Regions from separate parts of the Streptomyces sp. NPDC002886 genome, predicted to be linked through region 3. Evidence: riboswitches for the same ligand, from Rfam matches in the RefSeq annotation. Region 3 holds a riboswitch; each other region holds the start of a gene.
The links. A riboswitch is a leader RNA that binds a small molecule or an ion and turns the genes downstream of it on or off. The one in region 3 is predicted to bind cobalamin.
Positions count from the first base shown of each region.

Region 1 (3,265 bases), on a different contig from region 3:
GCGCGGTGATGTCGTACGCGTCCCCGCTGAAGTTGCGCACCATCTCGTTGATCCCGTTGACCCCGATGGTGGAGAAGTGGTTGCGCAGGGTGCCCAAGTACCGCTTGGTGTAGGGGAAGAGGCCGCCGTCGATCAGGTCCTGGACGGTGATCCGCTTGAGTTCGAGGCTGTCCTTGGCGAGCTCGCACAGCCGGTCCACCTCGACCAGCAGGCCCGCCTCGTCGCCCGCGTAAAGGTGCCCGAGCCGGGCGCAGTTGAGGGTGACCACGCCGAGCGAGCCGGTCTGTTCGGCGCTGCCGAAGAGGCCGTTGCCGCGCTTGAGCAGCTCGGTCAGGTCGAGCTGGAGCCGGCAGCACATGGAGCGGATCATGTGCGGTTCGAGCTCGGAGTTGATGAAGTTCTGGAAGTACGGGAGCCCGTACTTGGCGGTCATCGTGAAGAGCCGCTCGGCGTTCTCGCTCTCCCAGGGGAAGTCCCGGGTGATGTTGTAGGTCGGGATGGGGAAGGTGAACACCCGCCCGGTGGCGTCCCCTTCCGTCATCACCTCGATGAACGCCCGGTTGATCATGTCCATCTCGGCCTGGAGCTCGCCGTAGGTGAAGCCGGTCTCCTCCCCCGCGACCACCGGGACCTGCCCGCGCAGGTCCTCGGGGCAGGTCCAGTCGAAGGTGAGGTTGGTGAAGGGGGTCTGGGTGCCCCAGCGCGAGGGCACGTTGAGGTTGTGCACCAGCTCCTGGACGCACTGCCTGACCTGGTCGTACGTCATCGCGTCGAGGCGGACGTAGGGCGCGAGGCAGGTGTCGAAGGAGGAGAAGGCCTGGGCGCCCGCCCATTCGTTCTGCAGGGTGCCGAGGAAGTTCACGATCTGGCCCACGGCCGAGGACAGGTGCCGGGGCGGGGCGGAGTCGATCTGTCCGGGGACCCCGTTGAAGCCCTCGGTCAGCAGGGTGCGCAGGGACCAGCCGGCGCAGTAGCCGGAGAGCATGTCCAGGTCGTGGATGTGGAGGTCGCCCTCGCGGTGCGCGCGGGCCACGGCGGCGGGATAGACCTGTTCCAGCCAGTAGTTCGCCGTGACCTTGCCGGCGGCGTTGAGGATGAGGCCGCCGAGCGAATAGCCCTGGTTGGCGTTGGCGTTCACCCGCCAGTCCCGGCGGTCCAGGTATTCGGTCACGGTCTCTACGGCGTCGACGACAGCAGTCACGGCAGCCCTCCCACGAGGCTCGGCACGGAAGAATGGCGGGCTTCGAAGCCCATGCCGGCAGGGGTCGGACTCGTCCGCCGTGGCGGACTCACCGTTGCGGGGCAGTCCCGGATTCCCACCGGGTTCCCTGTTGCCTCGGCCGGGGAGAGACCCCGCCGAACCGGCAGAGCCAACACTACATATAGATGTGATGGCAGATCGCCACCACTACATATGGGGTGACGAAGGTCCCGGAGTAAGGGACTTCGGGCCCTGCGGGCTCAGCTCCGGCCGCTGGTGACCGCGTAGTACTGGAGGTCCTGGACCTCCACCGTGCGGTCCACCCGGTAGGGCAGCTCCACCCGGGCCCCGGTCCTGCCGTCGCGCACCACGGCCGCCGAGCCCGTGCCCGTGCCCAGGGGCAGCAGCTCGGAGTGGACACCGGCCGGAGCGGCGTGCGCGTCCCCGGCCGCTCCCACGGCCGTACGGATGCTCGCGGGCGCGGTCAGGAAGCTCAGCACCTCCACCGTGTCCCGGGCCGCGGCGCTGCCGCCCCGCAGCGACATCACCAGGGACTGGCCGCCGCTCGGGTCGGCGGCGGCGAACTGGGTGCGCGAGCTCAGGTACAGCGTGTCGCGGACGATCTTCGGCCAGCCACCCGTCTTGAACCGGGTGAGGTAGTACGAGGAAAGGTCCAGGTAGGCATGGCCGTTGTGCAGGGAGGGCGCGAACTGGCTGCCCTCGCTGTAGTCGTTCCAGGTGGTGAGCTGGACCCAGTCGGCCCCGTCCTCGATGGCGCGGTTCCATGTGGCCCGCAGGGTCGCGGTGTTGCCGGCCTCGTCGTAGATGCCCTGGTTGGGCCGGGCGTCCTGGACCGATACGGGCTGCATCCAGATCTTGCCCGCGGCGTGGGCGCGCCGGACGTCGCGCGTGGAGCCCTCCTGACCGACGTAACTGCGGCTGCCCCACTCGGAGAATCCGTAGCTGATGGACTCGAACTCACCGCTGTGCGAGCCGAAGTCGAGGAAGAGCGGGACGAAGGCGGTGCGGATGCCGTGCCGGGACTTCAGGACGTCCATGACCCGGGTCCACCAGGCGGCGCTCTTCTCCTCGGCCTTGAACGGCGAGACGACCAGCCGGCCGTCGGGAAGCCGGTGGGCCGCCGGGGCCTTGCCGAGGTCCGCGAGCAGGTCGGCGAGCACGGCCGGGTCGTCGGTGCCCAGGGAGGTCATGTCCGGCATCAGCATGACCTTGAAGGACGGGTCCACCGAGCGGGCGGCCTCCATCAGGAGCGCGCAGCGCTCCCGGTTCTTCCCCGCCAGGGAGAGCAGGTCGAGGGTGAACCCGTCGAGGCCTGCGGCGCGGGCCGTACGAACCTCCTGCTGGAGGTTGGCGAGCTCCCAGTTCCCGGCCTTGGGCCGGACGGGCAGCGGCCGGTCGCGCAGCAGGCCCCCGTAGCGCTCGTGCTTGCCGTTCTCGCCGTCCGGCTTCAGGTAGTTGCGGGTGTAGTAGTCGGCGTCGGCGCTCGCGTTGTCGAGGGAGAGCGGGTACGGGGTGAAGTAGTGGGCGAAGACCAGCTTCTTGCCGGCGGCGCCGGAGCGCAGGGTGGCCGGCTGCGGCATGTCGAAGGGAAGCGGCCCGGACGGGCGGGCTCCGTCGCCCCCGCCGGACTCCGGGTCCTCGGGCTCCGGGGACGGCGCGGGCGGGCTCTGCGGGACGGTGGTGCCCGGGGCGCCGGTGACGGCGGGGCCGGTGGCCGTGGGCGCGGGGCCGTCGCCGGGGACCGCGGGCAGCGTGGCGCCCGGGACGGCTCCCGGACGGCCCTGCGCGCCGGCGACGGTGCGGGTGTCCCAGGCGAGGCCCGTCGCGGCGCAGACGCCCACGAGGAGGAAGGCGGTCAGGAAGAGGCTCATTACGGGCCTTCGGCTGCGGAAGCCCGGGCGGCTCCGGAAGCCCGCACGTCCGCGCACGCCCGTACGGCCCCGCACGCCCGCACGTCCGCGCACGCCCGCACGGCCCCGCAAGCCCGCACGGCGCCGGTGCGACGTGGGTCTCGCGCCCCGCCCTGCCCGACGCCGGTCCGCA
Region 1 covers NZ_JBIAPV010000001.1:825,402-828,666, forward strand. The annotation lists gene ACFYYB_RS03680 (ribonucleoside triphosphate reductase) at 1-1,201, opposite strand, end outside; cobalamin riboswitch at 1,240-1,381, opposite strand; gene ACFYYB_RS03685 (glycoside hydrolase family 71 protein) at 1,462-3,093, opposite strand.
Region 1: another riboswitch for cobalamin. It lies ahead of ACFYYB_RS03680 (ribonucleoside triphosphate reductase); the one in region 3 lies ahead of metE (5-methyltetrahydropteroyltriglutamate--homocysteine S-methyltransferase).

Region 2 (3,265 bases), on a different contig from region 3:
ATCGAGCGGGCGATCTCCTCGTGCCGGACGGCTATGGCGTCCTTGATCCTGGTCACCACCGCGATCCGCTCTTCGAGCGTGGTGCGCGGCCAGGGACCCTCGTCGAAGGCCTTGCGGGCCACGGCGACGGCCCGGTCGACGTCGGCCTTCGAGGCGTGCGGGACGCTGCCGATGACCTGCCCGGTGTGGGGCGAGACGACCTTGATCGTTTCGGAGCCCAGCGGATCCGTCCACTCACCGCCGATGAACAGTTTTCCGTGTTCCACGAGCTCGGTCATGGCTGATGCCTCCTGCGGCTTGGCGTTCCAGAACTGATACCAGTTCTAGTTCTAGGAGTCCACGGAGCTGACCGAACCGCCCGTGCATCGGCCCACACTCGACAGCCCGAAGATCCAACGACTAGTCAGGAAGCCGGAGAAGTGGTCGACTTGGGCGACTAATGCAACACGTTCTCGTTAGACCTGTTCCCGTTGCACCTCCCGTTGGACCTGTTCCCGTTAGAGCGGAGCCCCTCATGGCAGAGGACACCCCGGACGTGGCACCTCACGTCACCGATCACGGCGGCGGCGTGTGGGGCATCAAAGTCCCCATCCCCGACAATCCGCTCGGCCACACCCTCGTCCACGTCCTCGACACCGACCGCGGCCCGGTCCTCATCGACACCGGCTGGGACGACCCCGCCTCCTGGGACACCCTCGTCGCCGGCCTCGGCGCCCTCTCCATCGCCGTCGCCGACCTGCACGGCGTGGTCATCACCCACCACCACCCCGACCACCACGGCCTGTCCGGCCAGGTCCGCGAGGCCTCCGGCGCCTGGATCGCCATGCACGCCGCCGACACCGAGATCGTGGTGCGGACCCGGTCCTCCGAACCCGGCGTCTGGTTCGACTACATGGCCGAGAAGCTGGCCACCTCCGGAGCCCCCGAACAGCACATCGCCCCGCTGCGCGCCGCCCGCGCGAGCGGCCGCATGAGCACCCTCCCGGGGCTGCGGGCCGCCGTCCCCGACCGGGAGATCGTGCCCGCCGAGCTGCTGCCACTGGCCGGCCGCCGGCTGCGGGCGGTCTGGACCCCCGGGCACACCCCCGGCCACGTCTGCCTGCACCTCGAGGAGAAGCACCCGCGGAACCTCCCCGGCAACGGCCGCCTCTTCTCCGGCGACCACCTGCTGCCCGGGATCTCCCCGCACATCGGCCTCTACGAGGACCCCTCCTCCGAGCAGGTCACCGACCCCCTCGGCGACTACCTCGACTCCCTCGAACGCATCGGCCGCCTCCAGCCCGCCGAGGTCCTCCCGGCCCACCAGCACGCCTTCACCGACGCACAAGGCCGCGTACGGGAACTCCTGGACCACCACGAGGAGCGGCTGACCGGGCTGCGCGCACTGCTCGCCGCCGAGCCGCTGACCCCGTGGGCGCTCGCGGAGCGGATGGAGTGGAACCGGCCCTGGGAGCAGATCCCGTACGGCTCCCGCAACATCGCCGTCTCGGAAGCGGAAGCCCACCTGCGGCGTCTGGTGAAGCAGGGCCGCGCGGAGGCGGTGCCGGGCAGCGACCCCGTGACGTACCGCGCCGTGTAAGGGGTGCGGGTGGGCGGCGCCACCCGGCCCCGGGGCTACGGGCCGGTAGAGTATGGGCGTCGTCCACACTTCCGTACGGGGGGAAGCCGGTGCGAATCCGGCGCTGACCCGCAACCGTGACCCACCCCGGCAGCTTCGGGGCGGGGAGCCGGATTGCCCCGTGCGTGAGGTGCGCGGCTCGAGCCGCCGGGTCCTCCGGCGGCCGGCACCGTCGAGGTAAACGGAGCCGGAGCCCGGTACCAGCCTCCATCGCTGTGCTGCCTGCCTCCGGGTCCCCAGCACGAGAGGCACCCGCCCCGCCATGAACGTCCGCCGCAGCGCCGCCACGCTCGCCGCTTCCGCCGTGCTCTGCGTGGGCGCGGCCCCCGCGGCCCTCGCCGATGTCGCCACGCCGTCCCCGGCACCCGTCGTCCCCTCCGGGCTCTTCGGCAAGAACGATCCGACGTACGACGGGGTGTGGCGGCAGTCCTTCGCACTGCTCGCCCAGCACACGGTGGGTCTGAAGCCCGCGCGGCAGGCCGTGGACTGGCTCGTCGGCCAGCAGTGCGCCGACGGCGGCTTCGCCTCCTTCCGCGCGGACACGGCAGCCGCGTGCGACGCGAAGCTGATGCTCGACACGAACGCCACCGCGGTGGCCGTGCAGGCGCTGAAGGCGCTCGGCGGTCAGGACGCGGCGGTGAAGAAGGGCGCGGACTGGCTGAAGTCCGTCCAGAACGCGGACGGCGGCTGGGCCTACGTCCCCGGCTCCCCGAGCGAGGCCAGCTCCACCGCCGTGGTGATCAGCGCGCTGGCCGCGGCGGGCGAGAAGCCGGCCGAGGTCAAGTCGAAGGCCGGCAAGTCCGCGTACGAGGGGCTCCTCGCCTTCCAGCTCGGCTGCTCGTCCGAGCCGGCCGCCGACCGGGGTGCCTTCGCCTACCAGGCGACGGCCGACGGCAAGCTGCCCGCCAACGCCGACGCGACGGCCGCGGCCGTACTGGCCGGCCTCGGCCAGGGCGCGCTCGTCTCCCCTTCCGCCTCCCCCACGGACACCCCCGCGGCGGGCCTCGCCTGCCCGGCGACCGCCGGTGACCCGGCGGCGGCGGCCCAGGGCGCGGCCGGATACCTGGCCCAGGCCCTGAAGAAGGACGGCCACCTCACCGCCCTCACCCCGGGCGCCGACCAGCCGACCCCGGACACCGGCAACACCGCCGACGCGGTGATCGCCCTGGCCGCGGCCGGGCACAAGCAGTCCGCGGCGGGCGCCCTGGAGTGGCTGAAGACCAACTCCGCCGAGTGGTCCAAGGGCAACCCGGCCGGCCTCGGCACCCTGATCCTGGCCGCGCACGCGACGGGCACCGACCCGAAGGCCTTCGGCGGCACCGACCTGGTCGCGGCGCTGAACGCGACGGGCCCGGCGCCGCAGAACGCCTCCGCGAAGGCGTCGGAGCAGCCGGCGGACAAGAAGGAAAAGAAGGACGAGGACTCCGGCGGCAGCAACGTCTGGTGGATGATCCTCGCGGGCGCCGCGGCCGGCATGGGCATCGGCATCGTGCTGAGCGGCCGCCGGAAGAAGAACCAGCTCTGATGCGCGGACGCCGCCCGTCGCTGCCGGCCCTCTTCGCCGGCATCGTCCTGACCCTGGCCATGACGTTGCTGGCCGCGTCCCCCGCCCTGGCCTCGACCTACCGCTACTGGTCGTTCTGGGAC
Region 2 covers NZ_JBIAPV010000002.1:691,249-694,513, forward strand. The annotation lists gene ACFYYB_RS09300 (aldehyde dehydrogenase) at 1-278, opposite strand, end outside; gene ACFYYB_RS09305 (MBL fold metallo-hydrolase) at 515-1,579, shown strand; cobalamin riboswitch at 1,629-1,759, shown strand; gene ACFYYB_RS09310 (prenyltransferase/squalene oxidase repeat-containing protein) at 1,881-3,143, shown strand; gene ACFYYB_RS09315 (SCO2322 family protein) at 3,143-3,265, shown strand, end outside.
Region 2: another riboswitch for cobalamin. It lies ahead of ACFYYB_RS09310 (prenyltransferase/squalene oxidase repeat-containing protein); the one in region 3 lies ahead of metE (5-methyltetrahydropteroyltriglutamate--homocysteine S-methyltransferase).

Region 3 (3,265 bases):
GCAGCCTGCCGCGGTAGCGGCGCAGCCAGGGGGCCACGAGGCCCGCCGCTTTCCTGTCCTCGGGTCCTGCCGTCCGCGGAACGCTCACCGCTCGGGCCCCTTCCTCAGCTCGGCGAAAATCCCGCACGGGGCGGCGGTCGCGCCGCCGCGGCCCGGGACCGGGGGAGGGGCCCCCGGTCCCGAGCCGCGGCGGTGTCTCGATGGGTGCCCGCTCAGGCCGCGAAGACCTCGCGGAGCTGCTGCTCCTGCGTGCCGGAGAGGTTGGAGCGGATCAGCTGGGCCTGTCCGCCCGGGAAGGCGTCGCGGACCCGCTCGACCACGGCGTCGGAGGAGAGCAGGAACAGCGCGGAGGTTCCGGGCTTCACCTCGGACTTCACCTCGTCGATGAACTGGTCGTCGATGCCCACGTCGGAGAGGGATCCGCCGATGGCCCCGGCCGCCGCACCCACGGCGGCGCCCAGCAGCGGCACGAAGAACAGGAGCCCGAAGAGCATGCCCCAGAAGGTGCCGGAGAGCGCGCCCGCTCCCGTGAGGCTGTTGAGCTGCTGGGTCTTCGGCTTCTTGGCCTCTTCGTGCCAGGTGACGACGGCCGCGTCGTGCACCTGTATGAGCTGTTCCTTCTGCAGGGCGAGCAGGGCGGACTCCGCCTGCTGCGCTCCCTCGGGAGTGGGGAACTTCCAGACGGTGAGAGTCGTGGATGCCACGTAACGCTCCAGTTCATGGACGGTGTTGCCGGCGTCCAGTACAACCCAGAATCAGACAATTCACCACAATTCCCATAAAGTGACTTGCTGTCACCTGTCGAGTCGTCAGAGTGATTCGCCCGTTCGGCGTACGGGTCGTCGGGGCGCTCGACCGCGAGCGGGTGCCCGACGCGCAGGGTGCGGGCGGCCGGTAGGTAGGCCGTGCGGCGCTGTTCGTCGTAGTCGAAGAGCTTGGGGATCACCGCCGTCAGGGCGCCCCAGTCGGTGCGGTTCCAGATGCCCCAGGTGTCCAGGCGGGAGAAGTGGCCGGTCACGACGGGCGCTCTCCCCGTGTCTCATTTCACCGTCCGACATGTGGGAAGCCGTGCCCGTTCCCCGGTCGGTCGATCTAGTGTGGGCCGCGCAGCTGGTTCGCCCCCGTCCGCCAGGCGGGAGGCGTCGTAAGAGGGAACCCGGTGGGAATCCGGGACTGCCCCGCAGCGGTGAGTGGGAACGACCGCCGTCATACGCACTGGGACCGGAAACGGTCCTGGGAAGCGACGGCCAGTAGGTGCGGACCTTCGTGGTCCGCGCGCCCGCGAGTCCGAAGACCTGCCCGTTGCCCGTGCGCGATCGACCGCGCGCGGTTTCCCGGTGACCTCGTGGGCGGGTCGGCGTGCACCTCAGGCGGGTCCTTCCGTCGCGTACCCCGTCGTACGCGACCCCGGCGGCCCGCCCGTTCCGGCACCCTTCGCCTCCGCGACCCGTCACCGGGTTCATGGAGACACGCTCGCGAAGGAGAGTTCCGTGACCACCGAGTCCGCAGCCGCGCCCGTACGGGCCACCGTGTACGGCTACCCCCGCCAGGGACAGAACCGGGAACTGAAGAAGGCGATCGAGGGCTACTGGCAGGGCCGCGTCACCGCCGAAGCCCTCCGGGAGACCGCCCGCGACCTGCGCCGGGCCAACTGGGCCCAGCTCGCCGAGGCCGGCATCACCGAGGTTCCGACCGGCGACTTCTCGTACTACGACCACGTCCTGGACACCACGGTCATGGTCGGCGCGATCCCCGACCGCCACCGGGCCGCCGTCGCGGCGGACGGCCTGGACGGCTACTTCGCGATGGCCCGCGGCACGCGGGACGTGGCCCCGCTCGAGATGACCAAGTGGTTCGACACCAACTACCACTACCTGGTCCCCGAACTCGGACCCGACACCGTGTTCACCGCCGAACCGGCCCAGCAGGTGGCCGAGTTGAAGGAGGCCTTGGCCCTCGGCCACAGCGCCCGCCCGGTCCTGGTCGGACCGGTGACCTACCTCCTCCTCGCCAAGTCGGCCCCCGGAGTGCTTCCCGGCTTCGAGCCGCTCGCCCTGCTCGACCGGCTGCTGCCCGTCTACGCCCAGGTCCTCGCGGACCTGCGCGCGGCGGGCGCCGACTGGGTCCAGCTCGACGAGCCCGCCCTGGTCCAGGACCGCACCCCGGCCGAACTGAACGCGGCGGCCCGCGCCTACCGCGAGCTCGGCGGCCTCACCGAGCGCCCCAAGCTGCTCGTCGCCTCCTACTTCGACCGGCTCGGCGAAGCCCTGCCCGTCCTGGCGAAGGCGCCCGTGGAGGGGCTCGCCCTCGACTTCACCGACCGGGCCGCCGCCAACCTCGAGGACCTCGCCGCCGTCGGCGGCATCCCCGGCAAGCGACTGGTCGCGGGCGTGGTCGGCGGCCGCAACATCTGGATCAACGACTACCAGAAGTCGCTGACCACCCTCGGAACCCTGCTCGGCCTCGCCGACCGGGTCGACGTGGCAGCCTCCTGCTCCCTGCTGCACGTCCCGCTCGACGCCGACGCCGAGCGCGACATCGATCCGCAGATCCACCGCTGGCTCGCCTTCGCCCGCCAGAAGACCACCGAGATCAGCACGCTGGCCCGGGGCCTCGCCCGCGGCACCGACGCGATCGCGGCCGAACTCGCCGCCAACCGGGCCGACCTGGCCTCCCGCGCCGCCTCCCGGATCACCCACGACCCGGCGGTCCGGGCCCGCACCGCGGCGATCACCGAAGCCGACGTCCACCGCGCCCAGTCCTACGCCGAGCGGGCCGCCGCGCAGCGCGCCCACCTGGGCCTGCCGCTGCTCCCCACCACCACCATCGGCTCCTTCCCGCAGACCACCGACCTGCGCACCGCCCGCGCCGACCTGCGCGCGGGACGCATCGACGCGGCGGCCTACGAGGACCGCATCCGGGCCGAGATCCGCGAGGTCCTCTCCTTCCAGGAGAAGGCGGGCCTCGACGTGCTCGTGCACGGCGAGCCCGAACGGAGCGACATGGTGCAGTACTTCGCCGAGCGGCTGACCGGCTACCTCGCGACCCGGCACGGCTGGGTCCAGTCCTACGGCACCCGCTACGTCCGCCCGCCCGTCCTCGCCGGCGACGTCTCCCGCCCCGACCCGATGACCGTCCGCTGGACCACGTACGCCCAGCAGCAGACGGCCAAGCCCGTCAAGGGCATGCTCACCGGTCCCGTGACCATGCTGGCCTGGTCCTTCGTACGCGACGACCAGCCCCTCGGCGAGACCGCGCGCCAGGT
Region 3 covers NZ_JBIAPV010000004.1:951,837-955,101, reverse strand. The annotation lists gene ACFYYB_RS22640 (SulP family inorganic anion transporter) at 1-88, opposite strand, end outside; gene ACFYYB_RS22635 (DUF1269 domain-containing protein) at 213-704, opposite strand; cobalamin riboswitch at 1,095-1,318, shown strand; gene metE (5-methyltetrahydropteroyltriglutamate--homocysteine S-methyltransferase) at 1,491-3,265, shown strand, end outside.